Regions from separate parts of the Paucibacter sp. XJ19-41 genome, predicted to be linked through region 2. Evidence: predicted binding sites of a transcription regulator. Region 2 holds the regulator's gene; each other region holds the start of a gene.

Region 1 (3,884 bases), on a different contig from region 2:
AGTCGCAAGGCGTTGTGCACCTTGTGGCTGATGTCCTTGGGCAGATTCTCGGCCACCCATTGCCGGATCTCGGCCCGGAAGGCCAGTTCCTCGGGGGTGAAGTTCAGGTCCATGCTGTCTCCTCAGAATGCTTGCGGCTTTTTAGCACGAGCGTTCGATTTGTGCCTGTCTCGGCAGGGACAAAGGGTGAGGGATCAAGCAGGGAAGTGCGTGCAGCCCAAATGGCAAGAGGCCGACGAATCGGCCTCTTTACAGTGCAAGCTGAGGGGGGTAGCTACTTTGCGGTCTTCGCGCGTCGCCGCAGGCCCATCATGCCCAGAGCTGCAATGCCGACTAAGGCGAGCGAGCCCGGTTCGGGTACGCCAGTGCCCGGCGTTTGCGAAGTCTTGTCGCCACCAAAGGTCAGCAATTTGAAATAGTCCTTGGTTGCTGTGTCCAGGCCCGTACCCGAACCTCCGTAGGTGGAGTTGTAGGCGCTGATCAGCCACCAACTCGAACTGACTCCGGCGGCATTGAAAGTGGTCGAGTCATTTGGCAAATTGCCCACATCGGCAACGCTCTTGACCAGTTCCCAGCCATTGGAGATCAAATTGCCGGCACCGAAGCCGGCCAATGATGAGGTATTGCCCACGGCGCCACCCTTGTATCGCATCACGGTCACATCGCTATCGCTGGTCCACCAGCCGAGGCTCAAAGCCTTCAGCGCCACGGAGTCGGCCCCAAAATTGATCAATACCAAGTCGGTATTGGTCATGTTGTCGATGGAGTGTTGTGGGTCCTGCTGCTCATCAGGCGTTGTGCCGGTGTCGCTCCCGTCATAGGGGTTGCGGTTGCGCACGCCGAAGCCACCCGAGTACAAATTGACGGTCGCGTCCTGATAGGTGCTCGAGGAACCGGTGGTCGACCATGCGGTCACAGTCGCTGTGATGCCGTTCGCGCTGCAGCTGTAGTTATTGCCGTGAGCGCTGCCGGATGCTGTGCAACTTTGGGAGTTCCAGGTGGACAAAGCAAAGGCGTTGCCCGAAATCACGCTCGCGCTCATTCCGATCAGCAGTCCTGCGGCATGAGCAAAGTGCTTGGTTTTCATTGTCTTCCTCAGTATGCGTTTGGGCTTGTACTGCCGTTTATACGATTTAAGCAGGTTCTGTACCAACTTATAAAGTTTCAATCGCAATAAGTACTTAGAGAATTGGCGCGGTTCGGCTTTGGTGCAAATGTAAGACTTCCTGACAGGGCTGGCATCCCTCACTTAAGTGTCTGCAGCAGCTTTCTGGCCTCCGTGGCTGATTCGAAGTTCGGGTTGATCTGGATGGCTGATTCCAGTTCGGCGCGCGCCTCGGCCGGCCTGCCAGCCTTCAAGAGCGCTGCGGCGAGGTGGTAGCGCACATCGGGGCTTTCGGGTGCGCGCAACCGGGCGTCGCGTAGCAGCCTCAGTGCTCTTTCGTGCTGGCCGTTCAGATGGTTGGCCCAGCCGGCCGTGTCGATGACGGCAACATTGTTCGGCGCGGCAGAAAGAGTCTGTTCGCTGATCTTCAAGGCCATCGCGGGCTCGATTCGCAGCAGTACGTTGGCCAGGTTATTGCTGATCTCTACATTCCCAGGCAATTGCCTGAGCAATTTCTCATAGGCTTGGCGGGCCGCCGGATAGTCGCCATGTCGAGCATGGCCGTCGGCCAACGCGCGCTGCACAGCGATATCCTTTGGATGGTTCTTGAGCCACTGTTCGGCCAAAGAGCCGGCTGCCTTGCGATCTCGAGGTTCCAGCACGCGCATCAGGCGCTGCACTGAGCCGCTGCTGGGTTCCAACTCATGCGCGCGTCGCAGGGAATCCACAGCGGCCGAGGTATCTCCCTTGGCGAGCATGACTTCAGCCATCAGCGTGTGGCTGGCCGCGCGTTTGGGCTCAAGTTGCAGCACCTTGCGAGCACGCGCCTCACCACGCAGCTTGTCGCCGTCCTGCAGTTCCAGGCTGGCCAGCATGGCCATGGCTGGTGGGTGGTCTGGTCTAAAGCCAAGGGCTTTCTCAAGGCTGTAACGGGCGCCGGCCAGATCTCCGGCGGCTGTCTGTAGCCCTGCGATCTCGAGCAGCGCGCCAGCATCAGACTGGATCTGGCGTGCGGCGTGAATCAGGGTCTGCCGTGCCGCTGTCCGGTCGCCGTTGCGCAGTTGCGCGCGACCATAAATGCCGAGCGTTGCACTGTCCTCGGGCGCTTTGGCCAGCAACACTTTGGCTGCGGCCAGCATCTCGGGTGCTTCCCCGCGTCGCTCGTGCAACTGGACCAATGCGAAATTCGGTCGCCTCTCGCGCGGCCCCGCGTAATCCACCGCCTTCTGCAACCAACGCACGGCTTCTTCCGACTTGCCTCGGCGTTCGGCCAATTGAGCCATTTCCAGATGCGCGTCGATGTCCTGCTCATTGGTCTTCAGCAAGGCACTCAACCGCGCCTGCGCGGCGTCGAATGACCCTTGAGCGACCTCAAGTCTGGCCAGCCCCAGCTTGGCCTGCAGCAGATCAGGCTCGGTTTTCAATGCCTGTTCAAAAGCCGTTCGGGCGCCTTGCCAGTCCCGCGCCTGAAGCTTGACCACCCCGAGCAGATTCAACAGCGTCGGGTTGCTGTTTTGCTGCTTCAGCAGCGACTCGGCAATACGCTGGGCTTGTGGGGTGAGGCCCTCACGCAGATAGAGCGTGGCCAGGGCCATGCCTGCGGCAGTCTGACGAGGGTCTTTTTTGTAGGCTTCCTCCAACTGGGCGCGGGCATTCAAGTTCTGTCCGCCACGCATCAAGCTCAGACCGAGGGCCGCGCGAATATCCGGGATATCCTGCTGGCCCAGCGCCGATTGCAGCAGAGTCGTGGCCTTGCTATAGCGCCGCTGGCTCATATGGGCCGATGCCAGCAGGGTAATGGCCTGGGTATCACGGGGCACGCTGCGCAGATAGGATTCCAGCACGTCGATGGCCTTGTCTACACTGTTTTCACCGATATAAACCTGGGCCAGCAGCTTGGCCACTGGGCTGTTGGGCTGGCCTCTCTGGAAAGCTTCGAGATAGGGCTTGGCCTTCAAAGGCTCGTCCAGGCCGAAATGGGCCAGACCATTGACCATCAGCAGTTGCGGACGGTAACGGATGAACTCGATAGGTACCGGGTCGATCAGGTTCACGACCTCGCTGAGCTTGGCCCGAGTCTTCGCCATGTCCCCCGCGCGGCTGCTCAGCAGGGCTTGAAGGTAGACGGCACGCGGTTCGCCGGGCGAGAGTCTAAGCACTTCGGCCGCGTCAGCGGCGGCCTCGGCATCATGGTTCCGGTCGACATGGATGCCGGCGCGCGCCAGCCGGGCTTCCAGGTGGCGGGCGTCTATTTTCAGGGCCCGTTCGTAAGCGGTCTGCGCATTGCGCTCGTCGCCACGCACATGCAGCACGGCTCCCTGCTGGTAATGCGCTTCGGCCAATCCAGGGGCCAGCGCCAGCGCTCGTTCGGCCGCTGCCATGGCTTCGACCGGGCGGCGCATGCGCAAATTCAGCTGGGATTCGGCAATCCAGCTGTCAGGCGAGCGCTCGTCCAGCGCCCGGGCCGCCTCGATGCTGCGAAGCGCGGCCTGGCCTTCGCCCAGGTCACCCTGGGCCGAGGCGCGCAGCAGCAGCAACGCAGCTTGCACTGTTGGCGGCAGGCCAGTGGGCGAGAACAATGCCTGCTCCAGCATTTGAGCCTGCTTGCCTTGGGCCACCATGGCTTGCCCGAGCGGAACGAGCACCTCGGCACGGTTGACCCCCAGTTTCAGCGCCTCATTGAACGCCACCTCGGCGGCGGCGGCCTGGCCGTTCATCAGCAAAGCCTTGCCCAGCAGCACTTGCACAGGCAATAGGCTCTTGTCGATCTGCAGCGCGT
Region 2 (3,884 bases):
GCCGCCAGGCGCTGCTTCAGTACCGGGCCACACAGCGCGCTGAAACCATGGTTGAGCATCAGATAGAGCCCATGCAGGCCGCCCCACAGCACGAAGGACCAGCTGGCACCATGCCACAGGCCACCCAGCAGCATGGTGGCGCCAAGATTCAGATAGCGACGCAGCGCGCCCTTTCGGTTGCCGCCCAGCGCGATGTAGAGGTAGTCGCGCAGGAAGTTCGACAGCGAGATATGCCAGCGTCGCCAGAAGTCACTGATATTGCTTGCGCGGTAAGGGGAGTCGAAGTTGAAAGGCAGGCGCACATTGAACAGCAGCGAGATGCCGATTGCCATGTCCGAGTAGCCCGAGAAATCGAAGTAGAGCTGAAAGGTGTAGGCCAGGGCTCCCAACCAGGCCTCGTGGAAGTCGGGGTGCATGCCGGCGTCCGCCGGATTGAAGACGGCATCTGCGTAGGGACTGATGCCATCGGCCAGCACGACTTTTTTTACCAGACCCAGCACGAAGATGGCCAGGCCGGCCGCCAGCATGGCGGGCTGGATGCGGTAGGTGGCCGGATCCCTGAACTGCGGCATCATCTGCGCATGGTGCAGCACGGGGCCAGCGATCAGGTGCGGGAAGTAGGTGACGAACAGTCCGTAGTGACTGAAGCGGTATTCGCGTGTGCCCTTCTGGTAGCTGTCGGCCAGGAAGGCGATCTGGGTGAAGCTGAAGAAAGAGATGCCAATCGGCAGCAGCACCGCGCCGAGCTGCCACTGCGTGCCCAGCACCGCGTTGAGGTTGTCGACGAAGAAGTTGGCGTACTTGTAGTAGGCCAGCAGCAATAAATTGGCACTGACGCCGACGATCAGCAAGATTTTTGCTTGCGGGATCAAGCCATCAGCGCGCTTGGCGGCAATACCCTGGCCGATCCAGAAGTTGCCGACGATGGAGCCGAGCAGCAGCAGCACGTACTCGGGCATCCAGACGCCATAGAACAATAGCGAGGCTGCAAAAAGCCAGCTGGCCGCAGCGCCATGGCTCCAACGCCCGATGACGAAAAATCCGGCCAGCACCAGCGGCAGGTAGAGGGCAACGAAGGCGGCTGTGGTGAAGAGCATCTGCGCGTCGTTGCGTTGCCGCGCTACATCGCCTTGCGCAGATTCGCCGGCGCGATCTTCAGCGCTTCGCGGTACTTGGCGACGGTGCGGCGTGCGACCTGGATGCCTTGCTCTTCGAGCATGTTCGATAGCGCGCTGTCGGACAGCGGCTTGGCTGCGTCCTCAGCGGCGACGAACTGCTTGATCAACGCGCGCACCGCCGTGCTGGAGGCATTGCCGCCGGCCTCGGTGTTCAGACCGGAGCCAAAGAAGTACTTCAGCTCGAAGGTGCCAAAGCGGGTCGCCATGTACTTGGCATTCGTCACCCGCGAGATGGTCGACTCGTGCAGGCCCAGCTCGTCGGCTATTTCTCGGAGCACCAGCGGCTTCATCGCCAGCTCGCCGTGGGTGAAGAAGCCTTTTTGCCGCTCGACGATGGCCTGTGAGACACGCAGGATGGTGTCGAAGCGCTGCTGGATGTTCTTGATGAACCAGCGCGCCTCCTGCAGCTGGGCGCCCAGCGGCGAGTTGCTGACGCCGCCGCGGGTGGCGCGCAGCGCCTGGGCATAGAGCTCGTTGATGCGCAGCTTGGGCGCCACCTCGGGGTTCAGCATCACGCGGAACTCGCGGCCGACCTTGTGAACGATCACGTCCGGGATCACCGCCTGGGCCTGGCCGCGGGCAAACTGGCGGCCGGGCTTGGGTTCGAGGCTGGTGATCAGCGTCTGGGCCTCGCGCAGCAAGGCCTCGTCGGCGCCGGTCAGCGCCATCAGCTTCTTCAGATCGCGCTTGGCCAGCAGTTCCAGATGTTGCTTGCACACCAGGATGGCCACCACCTGGGCCTCGCTGCGCGGCTGGGCGCGCAGCTGCAGGATCAGGCACTCGGGCAGGTCGCGGGCGCCGACGCCCAGCGGTTCCAGGCTTTGCAGCCAGTTGAGGGCGCAGCGCAGCCGGTCGAGCAACTCGTCACGCGCCTCTGGATCCGCCTCGCCGGCCAACGATTCAACCAGCTCTTCGAGGCTGTCCTCCAGATAGCCGTCCTCGTTGAGCGACTCGATCAGCACATAGAGCGCGGCGCGATCCTCTGGGCTCAGCATCATGCCGGCCAGCTGCTGGTTCAGGTGCTCCTGCAGGCTCAGGCCCGGCGAGTCTTGCTCGGGTCGCTCGCCGTCTTCGTCGCCGCTGCCGGAGCCGCTATTGCTGGGCAGCTCGCGGATGCCGTCGAAATCATCTCGCTCGGTGCCGTTTTCCCAGTCCTCGCGCTCGGTGGCGCCGAAGTCCTCGGCCTGGATCTCGGGCGTGGTCTCGGGCTCGCCGGCGCCGCTGTCGGCGCCGATCTCGTCCTGCGCCTTGCGGATCTCTGGCAGCTCGGCAGCGGCCGGTGCGTCGGGGAATTCCTCCTCCGTTTCGAGCAGCGGGTTCTGCGCCAGCATCTGCTCGACTTCCTGGTTCAGCTCCAGAGTGGACAACTGCAGCAGGCGAATCGATTGCTGCAGCTGGGGTGTGAGCGCCAGATGCTGGCTGAGGCGGACCTGTAAGCTTTGCTTCATGGGCTTACATTCGGAAATGTTCGCCCAGATAGACCTTGCGCACGTCGGCGTTGTCGACGATCTCGTGCGGCGTGCCCTCGGCCAGCACCGTGCCCTCGCTGATGATGTAGGCGCGGTCGCAGATGCCCAGGGTCTCGCGCACATTGTGGTCGGTGATCAGCACACCGATGCCGCGGCTCTTCAGGAAGCGGATGATGCGCTGGATCTCCAGCACCGCGATCGGATCGACGCCGGCGAAGGGTTCGTCCAGCAGGATGAAACGGGGCTGGGTGGCCAGCGCGCGGGCGATCTCGACACGGCGGCGCTCGCCGCCGGAGAGCGCCGGCGCCGGGCTGTCGCGCAGCTTCTCGATGCTCAGCTCGTCCAGCAGCTTCTCCAGCGCCTCGTTGATGCGGGCGCTCGACCAGGCGCGGCCGTTCTCGTCCTGCTGCAATTCCAGCACCGCGCGGATGTTCTCCTCGACCGTCAGCTTGCGGAAGATCGAGGCCTCCTGCGGCAGATAGGACAGGCCCAGGCGCGAGCGCTGGTGAATGGGCAGGCGCTGCACGGCCTGGCCGTCGATGCGGATCTCGCCTGCATCGGCGCGCACCAGGCCGACGATCATGTAGAAGCTGGTGGTCTTGCCGGCGCCGTTGGGGCCGAGCAGGCCGACCACCTCGCCGCTGTGCACATCGAGATGGACGTTCTTGACCACCTTGCGCACACCATAGCTTTTCTGCAGGCCCTCGGCCTCCAGGCGGCTGAGGGCGGCGCTGGGTTCCGGGGGGGCGGCCGTCATGAAGGCTTGCGCGGCTGTTGCAAGCCCGGGCTGGTCTGCAGCGGCAGGGCCGGCTCGGAGGCGGCCGGCTCGGAGGCCGCCGCCGCGCGTGGCATCAGCACCATGCGGCCACGGCCGGCCGGATGGGGCGAGGCCTGCCCGCCCTCGATGCTGAAGACCTCAGAGCGGTTGTCGTAATGGATCACCGCACCGACCACCTCGTCCGCCACGGTGGCGCCGCGCATGCGCCGCACCACCGCATTGCCGACGAAGCGCACGGTGTCCGAGCGGCTGTCGTACTCGACCTGGTCGGCCGAGCCCTCGACCGCCTCGCCCGGCACATCGCGGGCCTGGCGGAAGGTCACCGGCTTGCCGGCCTCGCCGCTGGCATAGGCCTGTTGGTAGCCGTCACTGGTCTCGCGCACATCCATGCGGGCCGCGCGCATCACCATGCTGCCCTTGCTGAGCACGACATTGCCGCTGAACTCGGTGCGCTGCTTG
Region 3 (3,884 bases), on a different contig from region 2:
GCGGCCAGACCAGCGCACTCAAGGCAGCTTGCTGATCTCGCGCTTGAGCGCCTGTATATCGTTTTCCTGTCGGGTGATGCTGGTCTTGAGCTCGGCCACCCGGTCCAGATACTTCTGGAAATTGCGTTCGTCGCCGCGCCGTTCGGGCTGGCCGCCCTGGTACTCGCGCTGCAAGGCCGCGAGCCGCTCCTCGCTTTCACGCAGCTCGGTCTCGAGCACCTTGCGGCGCTCGCCGTCGCGGCTGCGTTGCTGGGCCGGGTCAACGCGGCCATCGCCACTCCTGGGCTCGGCGCTGGCGCCGGGCGCGGTCGGTGCGGGCGCGCGCGGGCGCTGCCCCTGCAGCACCGTGATCGGCGTGCCCTCGATCGAGCGGCAGCCCTTGTCCTGCGCCTCCTTGGGCGTCAGCGCGTCGGTGTAGAGCACCGGCGGGCCGGGACAGCGGTAGACCACGGACTGGGCCTGGGCGGCGGCGCCGCAGGTCAGACCGATGAACAGCAAGGCGGAGCGATAGAGCATGGCGCGATTGTGGCTCATGCCGGGCGCGGGTTTCACAAAGCACAAGGGACGGCCACGGCCGTCCCTTGTTCGCTGACCCGGGCAGCGTCGCGTGGGGTGCACGCTCGCCGCCCATGGACATCACAGCGAGTAGTACATGTCGTACTCGACCGGGTGCGTGGCCATGCGGAAGCGGGTCACTTCCTGCATCTTCAGGTCGATATAGGCATCGATGAAGGAGTCGGTGAACACGCCGCCCTTGGTCAGGAAGGCACGGTCCTTGTCCAGATACTCGAGCGCCTGATCCAGGCTGTGGCAGACGGTCGGGATCTTCGCGTCTTCTTCCGGCGGCAGATGGTAGAGATCCTTGGTGGCGGCTTCGCCCGGGTGGATCTTGTTCTCGACGCCGTCCAGGCCGGCCATCATCAGTGCGGCAAAGCACAGATAGGGGTTGGCCGAAGGATCGGGGAAGCGCGCCTCGATGCGGCGGCCCTTGGGGTTCGCGACATAGGGGATGCGGATCGAGGCCGAGCGGTTCTTGGCCGAGTAGGCCAGCTTCACAGGGGCTTCGAAGCCGGGGACCAGGCGCTTGTAGCTGTTGGTGCCGGGGTTGGTGATCGCGTTCAGCGCGCGGGCATGCTTGATGATGCCGCCGATATAGAACAGCGCGAACTCGCTCAGGCCGGCATAGCCGTCGCCGGCGAACAGGTTCTTGCCGTCCTTCCAGATCGACTGGTGCACATGCATGCCGGAGCCGTTGTCGCCGACGATGGGCTTGGGCATGAAGGTCGCGGTCTTGCCATAGGCATGGGCGACATTGGTGATCACGTACTTCTGCAGCTGCAGCCAGTCGGCGCGCTTGGTCAGCGTGCTGAACTTGGTACCGATTTCCATCTGGCCGGCGTTGGCCACTTCATGGTGGTGCACCTCGACCGGGATGCCCAGTTGCTCGAGGATCAGGCACATTTCCGAGCGCATGTCCTGGCCGGCGTCGACCGGGGGCACCGGGAAGTAGCCGCCCTTGACGGTGGGACGGTAGCCGGTGTTGCCGTGCTCGTATTCCTTGCCGGTGTTCCAGGCGGCTTCTTCGGATTCGATCTTGTAGAAGCAGCCGGACATGTCATTGCCCCAGCGGATCGAGTCGAAGATGAAGAACTCGGGCTCGGGGCCGAAGTAGGCGGTATCGCCCAGGCCGGAGGACTTCAGATAGGCTTCGGCGCGCTTGGCCAGCGAACGCGGGTCGCGCTCATAGGCCTTGCCGTCGGCCGGGTCGACCACGTCGCAGGACAGGATAAGCGTCGGCTCTTCGAAGAAGGGATCGATATTGGCGGTGTCCGGATCGGGCATCAGCAGCATGTCGGAGGCTTCGATGCCCTTCCAGCCGGCGATCGACGAACCGTCGAAGGCGTGACCGGAGACAAACTTGTCCTCATCGAAATGCGACACGGGCACAGACACATGCTGCTCTTTGCCACGGGTGTCGGTGAAGCGGAAGTCAACGAACTTGACTTCGTTGTCCTTCACCATCTGGATCACATCGGCGACGGTCTTGGCCATCAATCACTCCTAGCTAGCGGAAAGCTTTGTACAGGTGGTACGGGTATCGAACGAATTCGGCGAGCGCCTCGGCGCGTGCGTTTCTAACTAAGCAGTTTGCGTGCCAAGTCGGTGAGCAGCGAGCGCCAGCTCGGTGCATCACCGAGTGGCCGGGGCATTATCGGCCGGCCCAGCGCTGACGCCCTTGAGGACACACCGCCGGTCGGGCGACAGGCGCGCACCAAGCACCAAAACAGAGCAAGCCCGCACCGACTATCGCACCATTTCAGTGCTTATCACAGCACCAAATTGGATCAGCCCCTGCTTCAGCGCGGCATAGGCCTGTACCAGCCGCTCGGGCTCCTGCTCCGGGCCGGCCTTGACGCCCAGCTCGATATGCCGGCCCCACTGCGGATGGTCGACGCTGGGCAGGCTGAAGACCTTGATGCCGGCAAAGTCGGCCTCGATGCGCTCCATCAGCGGGGTCAGCGCCGCCTCCATCGCGCCCTGCACGATCAGCGAGCGTTCGCTGATGCCGCTGGCGCGGTGCAGATCGGCGTGACGCTGATCCAGCACCCACTCCATCATCGGGTGTGCCATCACCGGGAAGCCGGGCACGAAGTAGACCGTGCCGACATAAAAGCCCGGAATCTTGTTGAAGGGGTTGGGGATGATGGCCGCCCCCGCCGGGAACACGCCCATCTGGAAGCGGCGCAGGCTGTCGGGATGCTCGGGGTCGGCGCTCGTGCCCTGCTCGGCCGCCATCTCGCTGATGCGCTGCCAGATCAGCTCCCTGGCCTCGGGGTGCAGGACCAGTTCGCGACCCAGGGCCGCAGCGGCCGCCTGGCGGCTGTGGTCATCGGGCGTGGCGCCGATGCCACCGCACGACACCACCAGATCGCCGCTGGCGAAGGCGCGGGCCAGGCTGGCCGTCAGGCGCTCGCGGTCGTCGCCGACATACTCGGCCCAGGACAGCGAGAGGCCGCGCGCGGCCAGGATCTCGATGAACTTGGCCAGGTGCTTGTCCTGGCGCTTGCCGGACAGGATTTCGTCACCAACGATGATCAGACCGATATTCATAGGGCGGGCGGCAGCAGGGTGGGCGGGGATGGCAATTCTTCCAGCACGGGCGGCGCTTCAGGGACGACGACGGTACGGGCTCGCAACTCGGCCAGCGCGTTCAGCGCGTAATGGGCGAACCACAGCGTCGAGAACGCGAAGATCAAGGTGTAGAGCCAGACCGTCAGCAGCACCAGGAAGGGCGCCAGCACCACGGCCATCATGCTGACCGCCCAGATCAGCGAGGGCGCGGCGCCCAGATAGCCGCTGATCACGCCCATGCTCAGCAGCGGCAGGCGGTGCTCGCGCATCAGCTGCTTGCGCTCCTCGGCCGAGGCATGCTCGGCCAGCACATCGAAGGCGAACACGCGGTAGGTCAGCCAGCCCCAGATCAACGGCGGCAGCACCAGCACCAGCGGCGGGATCAGCCAGAAGGGCATGCTCAGGAACAGCAGCAGCAGCGCGCCGGCCGAGCACAGCAGCGACCACAGCAGGCCCTGCCACCAGGCCGAGCCGCGCTTGCGCTCCAGGGTGGGGAAGCGCCGCTCGGCCACCAGGGTCACGATGGACGGCGTCATCAACAGCGCCACCAGCAGCAGGCTGAAGATCAGCACCACCGGCACCGCCATCACGATCACCAAAAGCGGTGCGACCACGCTGCGAAAGCCCTCGCCCCCCATGCTGTCCAGCCAGCGCAGCAGGCTCTCGATCAGCAGCCAGGATTCCAGCGTGCCGCGCACGCCGGCGACCGCCGCCTCCCAGAAGAAATAGGCCAGGCCCACGGTGGTGCTCGC
Region 4 (3,884 bases), on a different contig from region 2:
GGCCAGCAGCGCGGCGGCGCAGAGCCGGTAGGTGAAACGGGCCCAGCGCGCGCCGACGCGCCTGAACAAGCGGTCCACCAGGGCCGCGCAGATGAAGGCCCAGGCCAGCGAGGCGGCCATGAAGCCGGCGAAGAACAGGCCGTAGTCGGCCGGCCTCGGTTCGGCCAGGCCGATCGCGCCCATCGCGCTGCCCATCGCCGCCCAGTAGGCCAGGTTCTGCGGATTGGTCAGCGACAGCAGCATGCCGGCGCGCAGCGGCCTGGCCGCGTGGCCCGCCGCCGCGTCGACACCCAGTTCATGGACGGTGCGCGCGGCGCGCCAGCTGTCCCAGGACAGATAGCCCAGATAGGCCGCGCCGGCCAGGCCGACCGGCCAGCGCAAGACCTCCCACTGCAAGGCGAAGCCGATGCCGGCCAGGCCCGCCAGCGCCCAGCTGGCATCGCCGACCAGGGAGCCCAGCTGCACCGCCAGTGCCGGCCGGTAGCCGCCGCGCAGGCCTTGACGCACGGTCTCGGCGAACACCGCACCGGGCGCGGCATTGAAGACCAGGCCCAGGCCAAAGGCCGTCATGAACAGGGTCAGCGTGTTCACAGCGCCCCCTGGACCAGACCGCGAAAGCCCCAGACCTGGCGGTCGCCGGCATAGTCGACCAGCTCGACGCTGCGCTGCTGGCCGGGCTCGAAGCGCACGGCGGTGCCGGAGGCGATGTTCAGCCGCATGCCGCGCGCGGCCGCGCGGTCGAAGCGCAGCGCTGCATTGGTCTCGGCAAAGTGGTAGTGCGAGCCGACCTGGATCGGCCGGTCGCCGGCGTTCTCCACCACCAGGGCCAGCGTGCGCCGGCCAGGGTTGAGAACATGGACGGCGTTCTCATCGTCAATCAGCAATTCGCCCGGATTCATGTCTGCCCCTCGTCTGTGGAGTACCCCAGCCGGTCCCCCGGGGGGACGGCCGCTTGCTTGGGGCGGCCCGGCGCGGCGCGGCTCATGCCAGCAAGCCCATGCCAAACAGCGCCACCGCAGCGCCCGACAGGCGCGGGAGCCACAGCGAGCCCTTGCGCAGCGCCAGGCCCAGCGCGATGCCCAGGCCATGCAGCAGGGCCGTGCCCAGCACCATGCCGGCCAGCGCGCCCGTGCCGCTCAGCTCCTGGCCATGGGCCGCACCATGGAAGAGCGCGAAGCCGCCCATCGCCAAGGCGGCCGCAGCGACCGGCAACTGCTTCGGCGACATCAGCAAGGCACCGACCACCAGCAAGGAACCGGCGATCATCGGCTCGACGGCCGGGAAGTGCAGGCCGCTCTGCGCCAGCAGCGCACCGGCCAGCAGCATCATTGTAAAAACCAGCGGCGCCAACCACTGGCGGCGCGGCGTGCCGGCGCTCCAGATGCCGACGGCCAGCATCGCGGCCAGATGGTCCAGGCCGGTGAAGGGGTGGCTGAAGCCCTCGGCGAAGCCGTGGTGGCCGATATCGTGATGGCCCACATGGGCGAAGGCCAGACCGCTGAGAGCGAGGCCGGCGGTGAGGGTCAGGACTTGCTTGCTATTCATCTTGGTGCGTCGTTCAGGCAATGGGTTGGTGCACGGTCACCAATTTGGTGCCGTCGGGGAAGGTGGCCTCGATCTGGATCTCGGGAATCATCTCGGCGATGCCGTCCATCACATCGGTGCGCGCCAGCACGGTCTTGCCCTCGCTCATCAACTCGGCAACGCTCTTGCCGTCGCGCGCGCCTTCCATGATGGCGGCGCTGATCAGGGCCACCGCCTCGGGGTAGTTGAGCTTCAGGCCACGGGCCTTGCGGCGCTCGGCCAGCAGTGCGGCGGTGAAGATCAACAGCTTGTCTTTCTCACGTGGAGTCAGTTCCATTCGCTACGCTCATTCCTTGTTAGTCAGCACCTGCAGCCTGCGGCTGAACTCGCGGCGTCAGTTCCATGGGGGATGCTGTTGCAGGAGCTATGCCAGGACGCCGTCCTGGGCATGGGTCTTGATAAGGGAGAAGCATGCCCGTCGCGCCGCCCTCCGTCCAGACCGCCGAACCCGTCCAGCGCGTCATCAAGATACGTCGCGATTACAACGCCTGGGTGGCCAGCGAGACCTTGGAGGACTATGCGCTGCGCTTCACGCCGCACAGCTTCCGGCGCTGGTCCGGCACCCGGGTAGCGAACACGGCTTTTGGCGCGGCCTCCTTTCTGGTGCTGGAGGCGGTCGGGGCGACCCTGCTGGTGGAGTACGGTTTTGCCAATGCCTTCTGGGCCATCCTGGCCACCGGGCTGATCATTCTCTTGGCCGGCTGGCCGATCAGCGTCTATGCGGCCCGCTACGGCGTGGACATGGACCTGCTGACCCGGGGTGCCGGCTTCGGCTATATCGGCTCGACGCTGACCAGCCTGATCTACGCCAGCTTCACCTTCATCTTCTTTGCGCTGGAGGCGGCCATCATGGCCTATGCGCTGGAGCTGGCCTTCGACATCCCGCCGGCCTGGGGCTATCTGATCTGCGCGCTGGTGGTGCTGCCGCTGGTGACGCACGGCGTGACGGCCATCGCGCGGCTGCAGGTCTGGACCCAGCCGCTGTGGCTTGTGCTGCTGATCGTCCCTTATGTCTATGTCTTCATCCGCTATCCGGAGCTGCCCGGCCAGCTGCAAAGCTATGCCGGCGCCGACGGTCGGGGCGGCGAGTTCAGCCTGCCGCTGTTCGGCGCGGCGATGACGGTGGGCATCGCGTTGATCACGCAGATGGGCGAGCAGGCCGACTATCTGCGCTTCATGCCCGAGCCCGATGCGAATCCGAAGAGGCGCTGGCGCTGGTGGGCGGCGGTCTTTGTCGGCGGCCCGGGCTGGGTGGTGCTGGGTGTGGCCAAGATGCTGGGCGGTGCGCTCCTGGCCTATCTGGCGATGCGGCTGATGGTGCCGACGGAGCGGGCGGTGGATCCGAACCAGATGTATCTGGTCGCCTATGACACGGTGTTCAGCCGGCCCGGCCTGGCGGTCGCGGCGACCGCGCTGCTGGTGATCGTCTCGCAGCTGAAGATCAATGTGACGAATGCCTATGCGGGGTCTCTCGCCTGGAGCAATTTCTTCGCCCGGCTGACGCACAGCCACCCGGGCCGCGTGGTCTGGGTGGTGTTCAACACCTTGATCGCGCTGATCCTGATGGAGATGGAGCTGTTCCAGGCGCTGGACCGGGTGCTGGGCCTGTACGCCAATATCGCGATCGCCTGGATCATGACCGTGGTGGCCGATCTGGTGATCAACAAGCCGCTGGGGCTGTCGCCACCGGGCATCGAGTTCAAGCGTGCCCATCTCTATGACATCAATCCGGTCGGCGTCGGCGCGATGGCGATGGCCTCGCTGCTGTCCATCGCCGCCCATCTGGGCCTGTTCGGGACTATGGCCCAGGCCTTTTCGGCGCTGATCGCGCTGGTGACGGCCATGGTCTGCTCGCCGCTGATCGCCTGGGCCACTGGCGGGCGCTACTACATTGCACGCCAGAGCAAGGAGGGCGGGGAGGGCGGTGCCTACAAACGCCTGCAGCACTGCGTGATCTGCGAGCGCGCCTACGAGGGGCCGGACATGGCGCATTGCCCCGCCTATCAGGGCCCGATCTGCTCGCTGTGCTGCTCGCTGGACGCCCGCTGCGATGACCTTTGCAAGCCAGACGCCCGCTTGGCGACACAGGCCCGTGCGCTCCTGCAAAAGCTGCTCCCCCGCAAGGTCTGGCCCCTGCTGGACAGCGGCCTGACCCAGTCTCTGGGTCTGATGGCCCTGGTGCTGCCGGTGCTCGTGCTGCTGTTCGGCCTGCTCTACCAGCATGAGCTGGGGCGGCTGGGCGCGGCGGCCGAACAGATGGCGCCCCATCTGCGGGCGTCCTATGCGAAGGCCCTGGTGGC

The links. The regulator sigma-54, encoded in region 2, starts transcription at its own class of promoters, with help from an activator protein. The targets are predictions, from matches to a motif close to TGGCANGNAANCTGCTTT.
Region 1: a site for sigma-54 is predicted at 1,135-1,152, ahead of xdp1 (exosortase-dependent surface protein XDP1). Genes of this name have one in related genera too.
Region 3: a site for sigma-54 is predicted at 2,141-2,158, ahead of glnA (type I glutamate--ammonia ligase). Genes of this name have one in related genera too.
Region 4: a site for sigma-54 is predicted at 1,939-1,956, ahead of ureA (urease subunit gamma). Genes of this name have one in related genera too.

Annotation. Positions count from the first base shown of each region.
Region 1 covers NZ_JAQOWX010000040.1:18,690-22,573, forward strand. The annotation lists gene PO768_RS12430 (acyl-CoA dehydrogenase family protein) at 1-113, opposite strand, end outside; gene xdp1 (exosortase-dependent surface protein XDP1) at 275-1,087, opposite strand; gene prsT (XrtA/PEP-CTERM system TPR-repeat protein PrsT) at 1,246-3,884, opposite strand, start outside.
Region 2 covers NZ_JAQOWX010000129.1:1,332-5,215, reverse strand. The annotation lists gene PO768_RS24130 (MBOAT family O-acyltransferase) at 1-1,097, opposite strand, end outside; gene PO768_RS24125 (RNA polymerase factor sigma-54) at 1,121-2,626, opposite strand; gene lptB (LPS export ABC transporter ATP-binding protein) at 2,631-3,404, opposite strand; gene lptA (lipopolysaccharide transport periplasmic protein LptA) at 3,401-3,884, opposite strand, start outside.
Region 3 covers NZ_JAQOWX010000006.1:35,415-39,298, forward strand. The annotation lists gene PO768_RS02825 (hypothetical protein) at 19-516, opposite strand; gene glnA (type I glutamate--ammonia ligase) at 637-2,052, opposite strand; gene PO768_RS02835 (competence/damage-inducible protein A) at 2,305-3,111, opposite strand; gene PO768_RS02840 (EI24 domain-containing protein) at 3,108-3,884, opposite strand, start outside.
Region 4 covers NZ_JAQOWX010000048.1:4,213-8,096, forward strand. The annotation lists gene PO768_RS13935 (LysE family transporter) at 1-570, opposite strand, end outside; gene PO768_RS13940 (urease subunit beta) at 588-899, opposite strand; gene PO768_RS13945 (HupE/UreJ family protein) at 982-1,545, opposite strand; gene ureA (urease subunit gamma) at 1,559-1,861, opposite strand; gene PO768_RS13955 (hybrid sensor histidine kinase/response regulator) at 1,996-3,884, shown strand, end outside.